DNA from 4 places in the Streptomyces sp. NPDC016640 genome. Region 1 is predicted to be linked to each of the others. Evidence: riboswitches for the same ligand, from Rfam matches in the RefSeq annotation. Region 1 holds a riboswitch; each other region holds the start of a gene.
What was found. Region 1 has a riboswitch for cyclic di-AMP ahead of ACF07S_RS07330 (transglycosylase family protein). Riboswitches for the same ligand answer to the same signal wherever they lie in the genome.
Positions count from the first base shown of each region.

Region 2: another riboswitch for cyclic di-AMP. It lies ahead of ACF07S_RS09785 (C40 family peptidase); the one in region 1 lies ahead of ACF07S_RS07330 (transglycosylase family protein).
Region 3: another riboswitch for cyclic di-AMP. It lies ahead of ACF07S_RS15905 (M23 family metallopeptidase); the one in region 1 lies ahead of ACF07S_RS07330 (transglycosylase family protein).
Region 4: another riboswitch for cyclic di-AMP. It lies ahead of ACF07S_RS30770 (transglycosylase SLT domain-containing protein); the one in region 1 lies ahead of ACF07S_RS07330 (transglycosylase family protein).

Region 1 is NZ_JBIBRG010000003.1:102,819-107,551, reverse strand. It holds gene ACF07S_RS07340 (cytochrome P450) at 1-778, shown strand, start outside; gene ACF07S_RS07335 (transglycosylase family protein) at 974-1,978, shown strand; cyclic di-AMP (ydaO/yuaA leader) riboswitch at 2,184-2,353, shown strand; gene ACF07S_RS07330 (transglycosylase family protein) at 2,358-3,089, shown strand; gene eno (phosphopyruvate hydratase) at 3,351-4,631, shown strand.
Region 2 is NZ_JBIBRG010000004.1:94,064-98,796, reverse strand. It holds gene ACF07S_RS09805 (ABC transporter permease) at 1-909, shown strand, start outside; partial or broken gene ACF07S_RS09800 (ATP-dependent Clp protease proteolytic subunit) at 976-1,077, shown strand; gene ACF07S_RS09795 (ATP-dependent Clp protease proteolytic subunit) at 1,029-1,373, shown strand; gene ACF07S_RS09790 (hypothetical protein) at 1,384-1,689, shown strand; cyclic di-AMP (ydaO/yuaA leader) riboswitch at 2,023-2,225, shown strand; gene ACF07S_RS09785 (C40 family peptidase) at 2,229-2,702, shown strand; gene ACF07S_RS09780 (ATP-binding protein) at 2,763-3,224, opposite strand; gene ACF07S_RS09775 (helix-turn-helix domain-containing protein) at 3,437-4,297, shown strand; gene ACF07S_RS09770 (DUF397 domain-containing protein) at 4,307-4,531, shown strand; gene ACF07S_RS09765 (8-amino-7-oxononanoate synthase) at 4,602-4,733, opposite strand, start outside.
Region 3 is NZ_JBIBRG010000006.1:417,237-421,969, forward strand. It holds partial or broken gene ACF07S_RS15890 (DNA-binding response regulator) at 231-407, shown strand; gene ACF07S_RS15895 (dihydrofolate reductase family protein) at 547-1,680, shown strand; tRNA gene ACF07S_RS15900 (tRNA-Met) at 1,744-1,817, shown strand; cyclic di-AMP (ydaO/yuaA leader) riboswitch at 2,155-2,311, shown strand; gene ACF07S_RS15905 (M23 family metallopeptidase) at 2,324-3,343, shown strand; gene ACF07S_RS15910 (PrsW family glutamic-type intramembrane protease) at 3,466-4,733, opposite strand, start outside.
Region 4 is NZ_JBIBRG010000020.1:10,431-15,163, reverse strand. It holds gene ACF07S_RS30780 (GNAT family N-acetyltransferase) at 60-1,130, opposite strand; gene ACF07S_RS30775 (HAD family hydrolase) at 1,366-2,235, shown strand; gene ACF07S_RS30770 (transglycosylase SLT domain-containing protein) at 2,199-2,681, opposite strand; cyclic di-AMP (ydaO/yuaA leader) riboswitch at 2,687-2,854, opposite strand; gene ACF07S_RS30765 (polyprenyl synthetase family protein) at 3,417-4,427, shown strand; gene ACF07S_RS30760 (outer membrane lipoprotein carrier protein LolA) at 4,675-4,733, shown strand, end outside.

The DNA of each region.
Region 1 (4,733 bases):
CCGGGAGGACCAGGACGACTTCCGGGACTGGGCGGGCATGATGATCCGCCACCAGGGCGGCCCCCGGGGCGGTGTGGCACGGTCCGTGAAGAAGATGCGCGGCTACCTCGCCGAGCTCATCCACCGCAAGCGCGCGGAACTGCCCGCCGAACCGGCGCCGGGCGAGGACCTGATCTCCGGTCTCATCCGGGCCTCCGACCACGGCGAGCACCTCACCGAGAACGAGGCCGCGGCCATGGCGTTCATCCTGCTGTTCGCCGGTTTCGAGACCACCGTCAACCTCATCGGCAACGGCACGTACGCCCTGCTCACCCATCCCGGGCAGCGCGACCGCCTGCAGCGGGCCCTCGCCGCCGGCGACCACGGGCTGCTGGAGACCGGCGTCGAGGAACTCCTGCGGTACGACGGCCCCGTGGAGCTCGCCACCTGGCGGTTCGCCACCGAGCCGGTCACCATCGGCGGGCAGCGCATCGCGGCCGGCGACCCGGTCCTCGTCGTCCTCGCCGCCGCGGACCGCGATCCGGAACGGTTCGGCGACCCGGACGTGCTCGACCTCGGCCGGCGCGACAACCAGCACCTGGGGTACGGGCACGGCATCCACTACTGCCTGGGCGCCCCGCTGGCCCGGCTGGAGGGGCAGACCGCGCTCGCCACGCTGCTGACCCGGCTGCCGGACCTCGCACTCGCGGTGGATCCGGCCGAACTCCGGTGGCGCGGCGGGCTCATCATGCGCGGACTGCGCACGCTGCCGGTGGAATTCACTCCCGCGTACACCTGAGGACCGGGCGCCGCTCCCCGTGCCCCCCGTCGGACCAGCGCAAACGTGACACGCTCTCAACTCTGTGATCTTCACGTTATCTGCGCGGCATGAACTTGTGACAAGTGATCCTCTGCCGATACGTTCACCCCTCAGCGCGGCACCCAGGTTTCATCCGCCGCGCGGGTCATCGCTGTCGTGTGAAAGGTCTCCCGCATGCTCTCCGGGAATGGTCGGCACCGCCGCCCCCGCCAGGCTCCGGCTCTCCTCGTCGCGGCCGGAGTGACCGGCTCCGCCATCGCGATCCCGCTCCTCGGGGCCGGAAGCGCCAGCGCGGCCGACGGCGCGACCTGGGACCGGGTCGCCGAGTGCGAGAGCGCCGGCTCCTGGAGCCAGAACACGGGCAACGGCTACTACGGCGGCCTGCAGTTGACCCAGGACGACTGGGAGGCCTACGGCGGCCTGGACTACGCGCCGAGCGCCGACCAGGCCAGCCGGGGCCAGCAGATAGCCGTGGCGGAGAGAATCCTCGCCGACCAGGGGGTCGGCGCGTGGCGCACCTGCGGACTGCTCGCGGGCCTGGAGCAGGACTCGGCGTCGGCCGGCGTCGACACGGGTGTGGCGGAGGACCCGGCGCCGGACGCGTCCGAGTCGCCGGACTCCGGTGACGCGTCCGCCTCCCCCTCCCCTTCGCCCGCCTCCGGCACGGAGGACGCGGAGGGGGCCGACGCCCCCCGGGGCACGGCCGGCGAGCCGGCGGGCTCCGGCGACGCGGCGGCCGACGCGGCGGCCGACGCGGCGGCCGACTCGGACGCCGATGCCGCTGCCTCTCCCTCCGCCTCAGCCGCTCCGAGGAGCGACGAGCCGGACAAGCCGGGGCGGACCACCGGCTCTTCCGGCCTCACCGGCACCGAGGACACCGGCACCGGCCGTCACCGCGGCACCGGTGCCGCGGAAGCCGAGGAAAGGGAGGGCCGGGGCCGGGCGTCCGACTCGTCCGGCCGGCACGTCTCGCGCGGTTCCGACGCCTCGCGCGACGCCGCGGACGGCTCCTACACCGTGCGCTCCGGGGACAGTCTGTCGTCCATCGCCGACTCCCTTGGGCTGGACGGCGGATGGCGTGCGCTCTACTCCGTGAACGAACAGGTCGTCGGTGCCGAACCGGACCTCATCCTGCCCGGTCAGGAGCTTGCGGTCGGGGTCGAACCGGACGAAAGGTGACCTGCGGAAAGGCCTGGCGGCAGCGGCAGTTGGCGCCACCATTCGGGGTGAATGTCCGATTTAAAGGCTGTGAGAGATAGGTCTCAAAGGCCCTGATCGTCTTTGATATTCCACCGACCGAGTGGCTACGGTCGTGATCGCTCGCCATCGCGGGCCCCGGCTGCCGCAACGCCTAATCCTGCCAGTGGCAGCACGGGAACAGTCGTCGCGTCATGCGCCGTAGGCAGGAGCGGGGGACCCAAGGTAGGCGCCGAGTCCGGGCAGTTGACGCCGGACACGGCTCGGGGTGAAGCCGCGTCCCCTCAGGGACGCGGCCGGGCAACTCAACCGGCCCGAACCCGACAGCTCACCTCGCAGGCGTCGGTGAGGGGATCCATCCATGCTGTTTTCCGGCAAGGGCAAGCACCGTCGTCAGTCCAAGGCCACCCGCGCTATCGCCGTCGTCGGTGTCACCGGCGCCGCCGTCGCCGCCCCCCTGATGGCGGCCGGCAACGCCTCCGCCGCCACCGCCGCCGAGTGGGACACCGTCGCCCAGTGCGAGTCCGGCGGCAACTGGTCCATCAACACCGGCAACGGCTACTACGGCGGTCTGCAGTTCTCCGCCTCCACCTGGGCCGCGTACGGCGGCACCCAGTACGCCGCCACCGCCGACCAGGCCGGCAAGGCCCAGCAGATCGAGATCGCCGAGAAGGTCCTCGCGGGCCAGGGCAAGGGCGCCTGGCCCGTCTGCGGGGTGAACCTGTCGAGCAGCCCCTACAGCGGCGGCGGCTCCACCCAGCCCCAGGAGAGCGGCTCCACGCAGCCTCAGGAGAGCGGCTCCACGCAGACCCAGGAGAGCCAGGGCGCCGGCTCCACCGAGCCCCGCGAGACCGAGCAGAAGGCCTCCCGCTCGGCCGAGCGGGAAGCGGTGAAGAAGACCGTCACCACCCCGACCGGCAAGAAGGTCGCCAAGGGTGACGGCGAGTACAAGGTCGCCAAGGGCGACACCCTCAGCTCGATCGCCCAGGAGCGCGACGTCGAGGGTGGCTGGGCCGAGCTGTTCGAGCTGAACGACGACATCGTCGAGGACGCCGACCTCATCTACCCCGGCCAGCAGCTGCACCTGAAGTAAGGGAGCGGCCGCAGGCCCCTCCCGTCCCGCGGACCCCCGCCCCGGTGCGTTCTCCCCCGTACGCACCGGGGCGGGGCTTTTTCCGTTTCCGTTCCGCCCGGTTTTCGGGCCTGTCTTTGTTCCGTTCGGAAACAATTTCCTCTCGGTTCCGTCCATGAGGTGGGCGACCGGATGGCCGATCGCCCGGAGCCGGTTAGGCTCGGTCTCGCAGGACCCGCCGCGGTCCCGCTCACCCGCGTCACATTCACGAAGGAGATGCTCGTGCCGTCCATCGACGTCGTCGTAGCCCGGGAAATCCTGGACTCCCGAGGCAACCCCACGGTCGAGGTCGAGGTCGGCCTCGACGACGGCAGCACGGGTCGTGCCGCCGTCCCCTCCGGCGCCTCCACCGGCGCCTTCGAGGCCATCGAACTCCGCGACGGCGATGCCAACCGTTACCTGGGCAAGGGCGTCGAGAAGGCCGTGCTGGCCGTCATCGAGCAGATCGGCCCGGAGCTCGTCGGCTACGACGCCACCGAGCAGCGCCTGATCGACCAGGCGATGTTCGACCTGGACGCCACCGACAACAAGGGCTCCCTCGGCGCCAACGCCATCCTCGGCGTCTCCCTCGCCGTCGCCCACGCCGCCTCCGAGGCCAGCGACCTGCCGCTCTTCCGCTACCTGGGCGGCCCGAACGCGCACCTGCTGCCGGTGCCGATGATGAACATCCTGAACGGCGGCTCGCACGCCGACTCCAACGTGGACATCCAGGAGTTCATGATCGCCCCGATCGGCGCGGAGACCTTCTCCGAGGCCCTGCGCTGGGGCGCCGAGGTCTACCACACCCTCAAGAAGGTCCTGAAGAGCAAGGGCCTGGCCACCGGCCTCGGCGACGAGGGCGGCTTCGCCCCGAACCTCGGCTCCAACCGCGAGGCCCTCGACCTCATCCTCGAGGCGGTCAGGGAGGCCGGCTACACCCCCGGCGAGCAGATCGCCCTGGCCCTGGACGTGGCCGCCTCCGAGTTCTACAAGGACGGCGTCTACACCTTCGAGGGCAAGGAGCGCAGCGCCGCCGAGATGACCGAGTACTACGCGGAGCTCGTCGACGCGTACCCGCTCGTCTCCATCGAGGACCCGCTGTTCGAGGACGACTGGGAGGGCTGGAAGACCATCACCGCCAAGCTCGGCGACAAGGTCCAGCTCGTCGGCGACGACCTGTTCGTCACCAACCCCGAGCGCCTCGCCCGCGGCATCGAGGAGGGCGCCGCCAACGCCCTGCTGGTCAAGGTCAACCAGATCGGCTCGCTGACCGAGACCCTGGACGCCGTCGAGCTCGCCCAGCGCAGCGGCTTCAAGTGCATGATGTCCCACCGCTCCGGCGAGACCGAGGACGTCACCATCGCCGACCTGGCCGTCGCCACCAACTGCGGCCAGATCAAGACCGGTGCCCCGGCCCGCTCCGAGCGCGTCGCCAAGTACAACCAGCTGCTGCGCATCGAGGAGATCCTCGACGACGCCGCGGTGTACGCCGGCCGCAGCGCCTTCCCCCGCTTCAAGGGCTGAGCCCCCGGCCGCAGGAAGCGTCGTACGTACGTCCCCGTACTCGGTCCCGTACCGTGTCCGGGGACGTACGCGCGTATGACGGTGGAGCGGGAGGCGGACAGA
Region 2 (4,733 bases), on a different contig from region 1:
TGGCCGGCGGCCCGCACGGCACCCCACGACCTGCCGCTGGGCGTGGCCGGCCCCGCCGCCGCCACGGCACCGGTGGAGCAGCGGCTGGAGCGGCAGGAGGGCGCCTTCGAGCTGCACCGCTACGCCGACGAGGCCGCCGCCCGCGAGGCCGTGGAGAAGCGCGAGGTGTACGGCGCGGTCGTCGTCACGGAGCGGGGCCCGAGGCTGCTCACCGCGTCCGCCGCGAGCCCGGCCGTGGCCCAGCTGCTGCAGGAGGCGGTGGCGCAGCCGGCGGCCGCCTCCGGCACGCCGGTCACCACCGTGGACGTCGTACCCGCCGCCGAACGGGATCCGCGGGGCGCGGTGATGAACACCAGCGTGCTGCCCCTGGCCCTGGCCGGGATCGCGGGCGGCGCCGCGGTGACACTGCTGGGGCTGCGCGGCGCCCGCGCGCTCGCCGCGCTGGCCGGCTCCGCCGTCCTGGTGGGCGCGGTGGCCGCGGCACTGGCGCACAGCTGGCTGGACGCGGTCCCCGGGAACTGGTGGGCCGTGGCCGCGACGTTCGGGCTGGCCGCACTGGCCATGGGCGCGACGGTCGCCGGACTCGCGGGGCTCCTCGGGCAGGCCGGTATCGGGCTCGGCGCCTTCGTGATCATGCTGTTCGGCAACCCGTTCTCGGGGGCGGCCTCGGCACCGGAGATGCTGCCCGAACCGGCCGGTGCGATCGGCCAGTGGCTGCCCCCGGGGGCGGGCGTGTCGCTGCTGCGCTCGGTGTCCTTCTTCGACGGCGCGGCCGCGGCGGGCCCGGCCCTGACGCTGACCTGGTGGGCCGCTCTGGGGCTGGGCGCCGTGCTCCTCGCCGGGCCGCTGAAGGAACGTACGGGGAAGCCCGGGCCCGCGTCCGGACGCGGCCCGGCCCCCGTCGGCTGATCGGACCGCACGGCCGGCGCCCTGGGAGGCGGCCGGCCCTCTCCCCCCGGCGGCTCCTTCCACGCCATGTCCGCGTTCTACGACACGCTGTGTTACGTCACCTGCGACGTGGAGACGGTCTGTCCGGGCCGGGCGGAGGGGACGGCCGCGGTGCTGCCGGCCGCCGGCACCCCGGGCAGGCGAGCGGTGCTGCCCGGCTCGCGCCTGCTGCTCCGCCTGCCCCGGTCGAGGAACCCGTCCAGGGCCGGACCGACGATCCGGCGGTCCGGGCCGAGGAGCCGACCCGCGTCCGGTCCCGCATGGAGGAGATGCTGGTCCGGCACACGGGCCGTACCGCGGAACGGGTCCGGGCGGACGTCGAGCGGGACACGGTCCTCGACGCGCGGGCGGCGGTGGACTACGGACCGGCGGACCGGATCGTGCCCGCCCGCCGGAGCGCGTACCCCGCCCCGGACGCGAAGTGAGCCGCGGACGCTGCCACCGGAACTGCCGCCGCTGCCCGCGTCGACCCGCGCCGAGGCCGAATCGACCGGCCGTTGCCCCGAGGTCGTCGATCTGCTCGGCCGTGTCAATCCGGCCCTGGGCGGTGACACCTACCGCGGGCTGCGCGCGGCCCGGGCGCTGGTCGGCACGGCCGTCGCACTGCGCGACGCGCTGACCCTGATGCACCGGCGCGGTGAGAGCGAACTGCACGCCGCCACCCTGGCCCGCGCGCTGCGGGTGCTGGACGGGGAACGGCGCGCGGCCCGGGTCACCCTCCCGCCGGACCCGGGCAGTTGACGCCCGGGCCGATGCGCACGGCACCCCCGACGACGGCGCGTCCCGTCCGGAGTTGAAACGGACCGAACGGCGTACCTCCATCCGGCGTAGACGAGGCTGCTGTTTTCGGGGCGCCGAAGTTGCGCAACGCGCGCGCCCGAAGGCGGAATCGGGCTTTTCTTCGCTGGTCCGGGGCTCACCGGCGCCCTGGACGGCGACCCGGACGGGCAGGTGTCCATCCGAACGGTGGAGTGGTGAGTAACAACACAAACCCCCCGTTCCGTTGGGTTTTCGATCCCTTCATGGGCCAAGATCCCTGACTGACGACAAGACCCCGCCGCCGCGGCGGGGCGATCCGGGTGGACGCCGAGTCCTGCCGCCACCCGGATGACCGGTCGACAGGAGTGGATCGGCAGGAGTGGAGGACCCGAGCACGACGGGCCGCCGGGACGTCAGTTCCGAGCAGTCCTTGGGGTGAAGCCGCACTCGTGCGGCCGGGCAACTTCGCCAGCCCGAATCCGACAGGTCATCCTTCACAGGCGGCTGACGAAGGGTTGCGCATGACTGCGCTCAATCGTGTCCCGTCTCTCATGGCCCGGGCCGGCACGGCCTCGGCCCTCACCCTGGCCGCCGTGGGCGGCTCCATCGCGGTCCCCGGCGTCGCCTCGGAGGCGGCGGCCGCGACCCCGGCCACCAAGGCCCTGCGCATCGCCGCCGCCAAGAAGGGCTCGCCGTACCAGTGGGGCGCCGTGGGACCGCACAGGTTCGACTGCTCGGGTCTGACGCTGTACTCGTTCAAGAAGGCGGGCAAGAAACTGCCGCGCACCGCCGCCCAGCAGTACAACAAGACCCGCCACATCTCCGCCGGCAGCCGCCGGGCGGGAGACCTGGTCTTCTTCCATTCGGGCAGTTACGTGTACCACGTCGGCATCTACGCGGGGCAGGGCAAGATCTGGCACGCCCCGAAGACCGGGGACGTGGTGCGTCTGCAGAAGATCTGGTCCCGCAGCGTCTGGTACGGCCGGGTGAAGTGATCCGCGGGGCGGCGGCCCGACACGCCGCCGCCCCGCCACCGTGACCGGCGGGCCCACCTCCTACGGCTCCTGCCGCCCCGCCGCCGTGACCGCTCCGGCGGACCGGACGGTCCACGGGAGCGCCACCGAGACGGTCTTGCCGCCCTCACGCGTGGGGCGGATTCTGAGCCTGCCGCCGCACTCCGCGGTCAGCCAGCGGATGATGACCAGCCCCCGGCCGTTGTCCTGCTGGACCGCGGCGGGCAGCCGCTTGGGAAGCCGGGGATGACTGTCCGTCACACCGATGTGCAGCTGTTCGTCGCGGACCAGGACGACGTCCACCGTGAACGTGGGCGACTGCCCCAGCGTGTGCTGCACCGCGTTGGTGGCGAGTTCGGAGACGATCAGCCGGACGGTGTCGGACAGTTCCGCATCCGCCGGCATGCCCCATTCCAGCAGTGTGCCCACCACATGCGCACGGGCGGCCGGGACCGAGGCGGGATCGCTCGGCAGAGTGACGGATGCTTCCAGGTGATCTGCCATGGCGACGTCGTCCCTTTCCCACGGGACCGCAGTCCGACACGGAGCGGTTGGTTCGAGTACGGTCCCGCACTGGTGCTTCGTCGCCAGACTGCCACCCCCGCACGGCATAGGGCGACGATCCCCCAAGATATGCATATATCTGTCGCTCAAAGCGGTGAACTCTGCGACGGGAGACCGTATCCGGGCGGCTCGGAAGGAGTAGGGAGAGGTCCATGCAGTACGGCCCCGCGGTGCGCCGCCGGAAACTCGGCGCGGAGCTGCGCGCGCTGCGCGCCTCGACGGGGCTCACCAGTGGTGAGGCGGCCCGGCTGGCGGGCTGGCACCAGTCGAAGGTGAGCCGGATCGAGACCGGCACGAGCGGGGTGAAGCCGGCCGATGTGCGCTTACTGCTCGATGTCTACGGCGTGTCCGATCCGCAGCTGCGGGAGCTGCTGCTGGTGCTGTCGGGCACCGGCGACGGCGCCGGCCGGCACCACTGGTGGCACGCCTACCGCGGTGTGCTGCCGCCCACCTACCGCGACTTCATCAGCCTGGAGTCGCAGGCGAGCGCGATGCGCACCCTGGAGACCACGGTGATCCCCGGGCTGCTGCAGACCCCGGAGTACGCGCGGGCGGTGACCGAGGCCGCCCTGGAGGGCACGTCGGAGGAACGACTGGACGCCCTGGTGGAGGTACGGCTGGCCCGGCAGGACGTGCTGCGGGCGGACCCGCCGCTGGAGCTGAGCGCGGTCCTGGACGAGGCGGTGCTGCGCCGCCAGGTCGGTGGTCCCGGCGTGATGGCCCGGCAGCTGACCCGGCTGGTCGAGGCGGCCCGGCTTCCCCAGGTGCGGCTGCAGGTCCTGCCGTTCACCGCGGGGGCACACATCGGGGTTACCGGCCCTTTCGTAATCTTTTCATTTTCGCGCACTTCCGATCTGGATGTGGTTGTTCTCGACCACTTGACGAGTAGCCTCCATCTGGAGCGGAAAGAAGACCTCAGGACCTACGTGGAAGCCTTCAACGCCCTTTCGGTCCACGCCCTTTCGCCAGAGGACTCGTTGGATTTCATCGCCGGCGCAGCAGCCGGCGCGTAAGGAGGCACGATGCCCACACCGCCTCGGACCATTCCTTCCAGCCTCGCACTGCACGGTGCGCGGTGGCTGCGCAGCAGCTACAGCACGGGGGCGAACAACTGCGTCGAGACGGCCCGGCCGGCCACCGGCCCCCTGGCCGGACTGCTCGCCGTGCGCGACTCCAAGACCCCGGCCGGACCCGCGCTGCTCTTCTCCCCCGAGAGCTGGGCGGGGTTCGTGACCGCGGTCCGCTGATGCGGCCCCGCATCCGCTGACCCGGCCGTTCCACCCGTCATCGTGCGACGCACGACCGTGCCCCGCCGACTCATGGCCGCGTCTCGCCGATCACCCGTACAGCGCGTTCGATCTCCGCCCCGGACAGGTCCGCGCGGGCGGTCAGTCTGAGCCGTGAGATGCCGTCGGGTACGGAAGGAGGACGGAAGCAGCCCACGGACAG
Region 3 (4,733 bases), on a different contig from region 1:
CCGGGCCCGGTGCGTACGCGGGGCACCGCGGCGGTGGGGAACCCGGCCGGGAAACGGGGGCTGTCACCGATGGCGCGGGGCCCGCTCAGCACGCAGGCCGAGTGGTGCACGACGAGGCCGGCCAGTCCCTCACCGCCGTACTGCTCCAGCTCGAGCGCTCCGCCGGCCACGTGCCGCCCGGGCCGAGCGGGGAACTGCGCCGGGTGCGGGAGGCCACCCGGGCCGGCCCGGAGGAGATCCTCGAGCTCGTCGCCGGGGGACACGCCTCGCAGCAGATCGCGCACCTCCTCGTGATCAGTCCCGGGACGGTGGAGCGGCGCCGCACCAGTCCGCCGGCCACCCCCGGTCCGAAGGACCGGCTGGAGCTCACCCGGTACGCCATCCGCGTGCGTCCGATCGAGCCCTGACCCGCGCACCGGCCCGCGGTGCACCGGGGCGCGGGCGAGGACGTGCCCCCGCCGGGTCTGTTGTCAGACTGGACCCGGGCCGCACCGGCCCGCCCGCCCCGGTCCCCGCCCGCTGCCGTTCCTCACCCGGAGTACGCCGATGCCCCACCCGTACGTCCTGCTGTCCGCCGCCGTCTCCCTGGACGGCTACCTGGACGACACCGGCCCCGAGCGGCTGCTGCTGTCCGGCCCGGCCGACTTCGACCGGGTCGACGAGGTGCGGGCATCCGCGGACGCCATCCTGGTCGGCGCCGGCACCATCCGCGCCGACAATCCCCGGCTGCTGGTCAACTCGCCCGGACGGCGCGCCGCCCGGGTCGCCGGGGGCCGGCCCGCCTTTCCGCTCAAGGTCACCGTCAGCGGCTCCGGTGACCTGGACCCGGCGGCGCGGTTCTGGCACACCGGCGGCGAGAAGCTGCTCTACACCACCGACCAGGGCGCCGAGCGGGCCCGCGCCCACGGTCTCGCCGCCGACGTCGTCCCGCTCGGGCCGGAGATCGACTGGCGGCGGCTCCTGGAGCACCTGCACGGCGTGCGCGGCGTCCGGCGGCTGATGGTCGAGGGCGGCGGCCGGATCCACACCCAGCTGCTCACCCAGGGCCTCGCGGACGAACTCCAGCTGGTCCTCGCCCCGCTGTTCGTCGGCGCCCCGGACGCACCCCGCCTGTTCGGCCCCGGTGCGTACCAGGCCGGCCGGCTGCGGCTGGTCGAGACCCGCCCGGTCGGCGACGTCGTCCTGACGCGTTACGAGCCCACCGCCCCCGGCGCCGGCCCGCTGCCCTCCGCCGCCGACCACCACTGGCTCGCCCTCGCCTGCGACCTGGCCGACCGGTGCCCGCCCTCACGGACGGCGTTCAGCGTGGGCGCGGTCGTGGTGGCGGCGGACGGTACGGAGCTGGCGCGCGGCCACTCCCGGGAGGGCGCCGACCCGGTGGTGCACGCGGAGGAGGCCGCGCTCGCCAAGATCGGTCCCGCGGATCCCCGGCTCGCGACCGCGACCGTGTACTCCAGTTTGGAGCCCTGCGCGCGCCGCGCGTCCCGGCCCGCGCCCTGTGCCCGGCTGATCCTGGAGGCGGGGGTACGGCGGGTGGTCACGGCCTGGCGCGAGCCGGACACCTTCGTGGCGGGCGCCGACGGCAGCCGGGAGCTGACGGAGGGGGGCGCCACCGTCGTGGTCCTGCCGGAGCACGAGGAGCGGGCCAAGGCACCGAACGCCCATCTGACCGGCCGGTGAGACCGGAGCCGGGTAATGGGTGTGCGGCATGTCCCGTGCATGGCGTACAGTGGTGTTCAACGACGCGGGGTGGAGCAGCTCGGTAGCTCGCTGGGCTCATAACCCAGAGGTCGCAGGTTCAAATCCTGTCCCCGCTACTGAAGGCCGAGGGCCGGAATCCGAAAGGGTTCCGGCCCTCGGCGTTTTCGGTTCGCTTCTCCCGGTCGGCTTGTTCCGGTCCGCTGTCGCGGTTCCCCCGGTCTCGCCATCACCCAGCGTGAGTGATTCATCCCACAACGCATAACAACTGACACACCGTCAGAGCTGATGAGGCGTGGGAAGTGCGGTCAACTCGCCCGTTTTTGGCAGTCGGTGGCCGTTAAGTCCCCAGGGGATTCGTTAAAGATCAAGAGGAACGGCTTGGAATACGGCCCTCGCGTCTATTAACGTTCGATAACGCAGCGCGGTCGTCCCAGCCGTCACAGACGTCGGCTCCGCGCGCACGCGCCGAATCCCGCAAGGGAACCGGGGAACCATCCCATGGGGTGAATCGCGTGGATACCGCCGTGGAAGCACGGCTCGTATACGCGCGTAGGAGACCTTCCTGCTCCGAACCCGTCAGCTAACCCGGTAGGCGGAGAAGGAAGGAAAGGAGTACGCCCACGTGGCGTCCAATCGGCCTGCCCCCGAGGCCCCGTTCCAGCTGAGCGAGACCTTCGTCTACGGCAGTGTCCACACCGACGAGGGACCCTTCGAGCCGTGGAACCCCACGGCGGAGTCCGTCCGACCGGTCCGGGGCCGGCACCGCGTCAGCAAGCAGCGCGGCGGAGGACTCGCCCGCAGCTCCACCGTCCTGGGCGTCGGCGTCATAGCGGCCGTCGGGGCGGGCGGCATGGCCAGCGCGCAGGCCGGCAAGCCGCCGGTCTCGATCTCCCTGCCCGACCTGCCCAACGTGGGCTCCCTCATCTCCGACGAGGAGACGCCCGAGGGGACGGCCACCCCGCTCAGCACCATCGGCATGACCACGGCCGACAGCGAGCAGGGCGCCGCCGACGCCGGCGAGGCGCTGCGCGCCCGGATCATGGCCCAGGTCGAGCAGCAGCAGGACCAGGCCGAGAGCAAGGCGGAGGCGGAGGCCGTCGCCGCGGCCGAGAAGGCGGCCGCCGAGGCCGCCGCCAAGGCGGAGAAGGAGGCCAAGGCCAAGGCCGCCGCCGCCAAGGAGAAGGCGGAGGAGGAGGCCCGGGAGAAGGCCGAGGCCGAGCGTCTCGCCAAGCTGGCCAAGCAGTACGCGCTGCCGACCTCCTCGTACACCCTCAGCTCCACCTTCGGCCAGGCCGGCGCCTACTGGTCCTCCGGCTACCACACCGGCCTCGACTTCGCCGCCCCCACGGGCACGCTGATCAAGGCCGTGCACACCGGCACGATCACCTCCGCCGGCTGGGACGGCTCCTACGGCTACAAGACCGTGCTCACCCTCGACGACGGCACCGAGGTCTGGTACGCCCACCAGTCGTCCATCAGCGTCAGCGTCGGCCAGAAGGTCAACACCGGCGATGTGATCGGCCGGGTCGGCTCCACCGGCAACTCCACCGGCGCCCACCTCCACCTGGAGGTCCACCCCGGCGGCTCCACCTCCGGCATCGACCCGCTGGCGTGGCTGCGCGGCAAGGGCCTCACCCCCTGAGCCCCGCCGCCCGCTGAGGCGCTCGCCCCGCATCCCGGCAGTCCCGACGACGACACTCCGGCGTCAGGGCTGCCGGTCAGGCGTGTGGGGGCGGGACAGGACCGGGAAGGAACCCGGACCCCTCAGGACGACCGGTGGACGTTCGGTTCGTGCGCGCCGTACGGAAACCCGTACGGCAGGTGGCCGTGCGGCGGATGACCGCCTGTCGGGTGCCCAGGCGCCGGATGGTCATGTGTCGGGTGCCCAGGTGCCGGACGGTCATGTGTCGGGTGCCCGTGTGTCGGGTGCCCGTGTGGGAAACGGCCGTGTGCCGGGTGCCCCTGCATCGGATGCCCGTACGCCCCGGGCACCGGCCACGGCGCGGCGGCGACCGGAACCCGAGGCGCGGTGACGCGGGCGGCGTGGTCAAGGGCCGGACGGGCCGCGCCCCGCCGGTGCCACAGCTCCAGCAGCAGTTCCCGTTCCCGCGTGACGAAGTCCGCCCCCGCCCGCCCCAGCCGCCCCCGGTGCCGCAGGAACGCCAGCGAGGTCGCGTACGCCTCGTACCGTGCCATCGACCGCGCCGCCGCCCTGCCGCCGTACCGGCGCGCGTAACGGCGGGCGATGCGCCGGGCCCGCATGGAGCCCAGTACGAACGGCTCCGCGGGAGTGAGCCAGCCGGCGGCCGCGTACGCGGGCAGCTCCGTGCGGACGGCTCGCAGCTCACGCTGCCGCGTCCACACCACCAGCCAGGTCAGCAGGCCGAACGTCGGCACCATGAACGCCGCGTACACCGCGAAGAAGCCGTACGGGCCGAGGGCCGAGGACCCGTTCCACAGCGCGTGCATGCCCATCGCGAGGAGCAGCCCGCCGAGCGGGAGCAGCACGCGCCGCAGCCGCTGCCGTTCCGTGGCGAGCGCGGCGACGCCGAAGCCGATCCCGGTGAGCACGGTGAACAGGGGGTGGGCGAACGGCGACATGACGATGCGGACGAAGAACGTCGCCGCGGTGACCGAGGCGACGCCGGTGTCGCCGGTGAGCCGGTCGGTGCCGAAGGCGGTGCCCAGGTAGAGGATGTTCTCGGTGAACGCGAAGCCGGTGGCGGTGACCCCGGCTATCACCACGCCGTCGAGGATCCCGGTGAAGTCGCGTCTGCGGAAGAGGAAGACCAGGAGGACGGCCGCGGCCTTCGCGGACTCCTCCACGACCGGTGCTATGACCGTCGCGCCGAGGGTGTCCGCGCCGGCCGGGTCGGCGGTCGCCGTCGCTATCCACCGCGTGGCGAAGCTGTTCGCGACGATCGCCATCAGCGCCGCCGCACACGCCCCCCAGGCGAAGGAGAACAGCAGGTTCCGCCAGGGCCCCGGTTCCACCCGGTCCAGCCAGCGGAAGGCGGCCACGAGCAGCGGGA
Region 4 (4,733 bases), on a different contig from region 1:
CGCCCCCGCGTCCGCCCCCGCGCCCGCTCGTGTTCCGCCGGACATGCGTCCTCCCCTCCTCACGACCGGCGCAGCCGTGCCGCGCCCTTCAACGTCCGTGACGCCAGCGCCGCCAGGCGCGGGCGGGCGCGCACGAAGCCGTGCGCGCGGCGCGCGGGCTCGCGGCCCAGCCAGTGCAGGACGGCGCCCGCGCCCGGACGGGTCACCGCCCCTTCGTAGACGGCGAGTTCGCCGGTCTTCAGCGCGTCCTTGTAGGCGGCCGGCCCGCGCCCCATGTCGAGCATGCCGATGCCCTCGGCCGCCGCCGCCTCGGCCATCCGCAGATGCAGCACGAGACCGGGCGAGTACTTCGCGAACTCCGTGTCGTACGCCGGGAACCAGCAGGCCAGGACCGACGCCGAACGCAGGCCGAAGTGCGCGGCGACGGGACGGCCGCCGGCGTACAGGACCGACAGCGTGCCCGTGCACTGGGGCGCCCGGGTCCCGGCGAGCCGGCCCACGAGCCGGGCGATCCACTCCTGCGCGAACCGGTCGCGGCGCCCGGTCCTGCGGTACTGCGCCGACTTCCACTCCATGAGCACGCGCAGCGCGGCCGGGTCCCGTTCGTCGAAGACGAACCGCACGGGTCCGGTCCGGCGGCCCAGTCTGCGCTCCTTGGCCAGGGTGCTCTTCAGGAACTTCGGCGACCGGGTGCGCAGCACGGACTCGTAGGTCCCGTACCCCTTCTCCACGTCGATGACGTACGTGGTGTGCTCCTCGGCCGCGTACGGCACGAACAGCCCCTGGCCCGCCTCCAGGTTGTCGAAGGCGAAGCTCGACACCGAGCAGGCCCGCAGCAGTTCACCGGTCTCCGGTGCGGCGCCGGGGGCCAGGACCGCGCCCTGGCAGTCCGACACCCCGAGCCCGATCGCCCGGCCCTGCCCCAGCACGCCCCGCTCGTACGGCAGGAAGCCCGCCGGTTCCGCTCCCTCGTACAGCACCGCGACCCGGGCCTGTGACCGCACCCGGCCCACGGCGGTGGCGAACTCCGGTTCCATGAAGGGGCTGCGCGGTGCGTCCGTCGCGGCGCGCAGTTCCCGCCAGCGCTTCCGTTCCCCCTCGCCGAGCTCCCCGGGTCTCAGCACGCGCACGCGTCCACCGCTCACCTGACCCCCCGATCAAGTCCCCCCTGGACACTGGGAAGGTACCGCCCGGGACCGGGCGGACGGTAGACAGCGGAGCATGTTCTCGCCGAACGGGGAAAGAGGTCCGCAACCCGCCCGTACCAGGCGATGGCGGAAAGGTCCCTTAGCGTGACGGACGCGGTCGCGCAAGCGGTTCCGGGCAGCGTGAGGCGGATCGTGGGGTTGTCCGTATTCTCTGATCATGGCCGTACCCACCGCATATTCACTCATCGCCACCGACCTGGACGGGACGCTGCTGCGCGGCGACGACACCCTCTCCGACCGGTCCCGCGCAGCGCTCGCGCGGGTGGCTCGGGCCGGTGCCCAGCACCTCGTCGTGACAGGGCGCCCGGCCCCCAGAGTGCGGCCGCTCCTGGACGACCTCGGCAGCACGGGGCTCGCGGTGTGCGGGCAGGGAGCGCAGGTGTACGACGCCGGCGCGGACCGGATGCTGTGGTCCGTCACGCTGGACCGGGAACTGGCGGAGACCGCGCTCGGCAAGATCGAGGCCGAGGTGGGGGAGGTGTACGCCGCGGTCGACCAGGACGGGGTCGACGGGCTGACGCTGATCGAGCCCGGTTATCTGATGCCGCACCCGACCCTCCCCGCCGTACGGGTCGAGCGGCGCGGCGATCTGTGGGACCGGCCGATCAGCAAGGTGCTGCTGCGCCATCCGCGGCTGACCGACGACGCGTTGGCGGCGGCGGCGCGGTCGGTGGTCGGTTCGCTGGCCACGGTCACCATGTCGGGGCCGGGCACGGTGGAGCTCCAGCCGTGCGGGGTCACCAAGGCCACCGGGCTGGCGCTGGCCGCCGAACACCTCGGGCTGAGCCCGGAGCGCGCCGTCGCCTTCGGTGACATGCCGAACGACATCCCCATGTTCGACTGGGCGGCCCGCGGCGTCGCCATGGCCAACGCCCACCTCGAGCTGAAGGCGGTGGCCGACGAGGTCACCGCGTCGAACGAGGACGACGGCGTGGCCGTCGTCCTCGAGCGGCTGTTCGGCGGGCCGGGCCGGCAGCGGGTGGCTCCGGATCAGTACGCGCCGAAGACGTTGTCGATCGAGCCGTAGCGGTCGGCGGCGTAGTTGCAGGCCGCCGTGATGTTCGCCACCGGGTCGAACGGGTCGAAGACGGTGCCGGGTACGTGGTAGGCCGCGAAGGTCGGGTCGATCACCTGGAGCAGCCCCTTGGAGGGGGTGCCGGCGGCGGCGTTGGAGTCCCACAGGTTGATGGCGGCGGGGTTGCCGGAGGACTCGCGCAGGATGTTGCGGTGGATGCTCTCGTAGCTGCCCGGGATGCCGTGCTGCGCCATGACGGACAGCGACTCGCGGATCCAGCCGTCGAGGTTGTCCGGGTACGCCGTCGTGGCCGTCGCGGTGGCCGTCGTGGTGTCCGCGGCGGCGCTGGTGGCGCCGAACAGCGGGAGGGCGACCATGGCGACGCCGGTGCCGGCGACGGCGAGGGAGCGGACGAGGCGGCGGCTGCCGGAGTGGCGGTGCTGACCCTGTGCGGGCATGTCTGGGTTCCTCTCCTACGCCTGCGGGGTGAGCTGTCGGGTTCGGGCGGGAGAGTGCCCGGCCGTGCCCTGCGGGCACGGCTTCACCCCGAGCCGTTCCGGTGCGTTGCCCGGTCCGGCGGCTTGCCTGGGTCCCCCGCTCCTGCCGTGCGTGAGTTCGTCGTCGGGTGTGGTGCGGGCGGCGGCAGGACTAGGCGTCCGCCCGGCAGGCCGGGAACGTATGCGAGGGCACGGGGCGGGAACAAGTGCGGATGTCACACCGCACGCCGTTCGATCGTGGAACGGGGTGTTTGGGATGCTTGATCCTTTTTGTTCACCAGGGGTCAACTGGGCTCCGGGTGAAGGGGAAAGGCGTGCGCCGGGGAGCGGCCGGGCCGCCGGGCCGCCGTGACCCACTTCACTGACCGGGAACCGTGGAGCCATTTCCGGCCAATGGGATATTCGCCGGCAATAGCCGCGCATCGGACGCCGGGGCGGGAGGGGTGGCGTGTGTGCCGGGAGAGGGCTCGAAGCGCCGGGGGCGAGGAGAGGGTGCCGCGTCCGGAAAGTCAGGGAATGTCCCGCATGGCCGGTCGATCGGCATCACCCCCGCTTCCGGTCCCGTGCCGCTCTCCCGGTATCCCCGGGCGCTGACGGTGATCGAAACGTGACCGGATACGCTGACTCGAGTGAGGGCAGCGACCTATCGACGAACCGTGTGATCGCCAGCAGACACCAGCAGACAGGAGACCCCTCGTGACCGTCGTCGGGCCGTTCGGGCTGAGCGTGCGGGACCAGGCTCTGGAAGCCGATGTCCAGGCCGGATTGACGGCTGTCGAGGAGGGCCTGCTCGAGGCCACCAAGAGCGAGGTGCCCTTCATCACGGAGGCCGCCCAGCACCTGGTGCGGGCCGGCGGCAAGAGGTTCCGCCCGCTGCTCGTGATGCTGGCCGCCCAGTTCGGCGATCCCTACGCACCCGGTGTCGTACCGTCCGCCGTGGTCGTGGAGCTGACCCATCTGGCCACGCTGTACCACGACGACGTGATGGACGAGGCCGACGTACGGCGCGGAGTCGCCAGCGCGAACGTCCGCTGGGGCAACTCCGTCGCGGTCCTCACCGGCGACTTCCTCTTCGCCCGGGCCTCGCACATCCTGGCCGACCTCGGCCCGGAGGCGGTGCGGGTACAGGCCGGGGCGTTCGAGCGGCTGGTCACCGGGCAGATCCTGGAGACCGCGGGACCGCAGGGCGGCCGGGACCCGGTCGACCACTACCTGGACGTGCTCGCCGGCAAGACCGGTTCGCTGGTCGCGGTCTCCTGCCGCTTCGGCGCGATGATGTCCGGCGCCGACGACACGGTGGTGGACGTGCTCACCCAGTACGGCGAGCGGCTCGGCGTCGCCTTCCAGCTCGCCGACGACGTCCTGGACATCGCCTCCGACTCCCACGAGTCCGGCAAGACCCCCGGCACTGACCTGCGCGAGGGCATCGCCACGCTGCCCGTGCTGCGGCTGCGGGAGCGCACGGCCCGCCTCGGGCTGGCCGGCGACATCGCCCTGTGCGAGCTGCTGAACTCCGACCTCACCGACGACGCCCGGCACGCCGAGGCGCTGCGGCTGCTGCGGGTCCACCCCGCGCTGGAGCAGGCCCGCCGGGACACCGTGCGGTACGCCGAGGAGGCCCGCGCGGCGCTGGCCCCGCTGCGGGAGTGCGACGCGAAGGCGGCGCTCGTGCAGCTGTGCGACGCGGTCGTGCACCGGGCCGGCTGACCCGGCCGTCTCCCGAACTCCCCCTCGACCCCTACTGGTCGGGGGAGAAAACCACCCCCCGTGTCATACCGCAGCAGTACACGGAGTTGCGCCCCGGGTCTGACGATTCCGCGTGCCGGATTTGGTCAGATGGACCACGACGGACAACACCACTTCTCACCGGTTCGGGTGAGAATGGCGGCTCAGGGTGAGACTGGCGCGAGGTCACGAGACGGAAGCCGCCGCCGACCACGAAGGCAGGGCACACATGGCACCGTACGAAACCGACGACACGACGACCGCGGGGGAGGCCGACGAGCCGCGCGC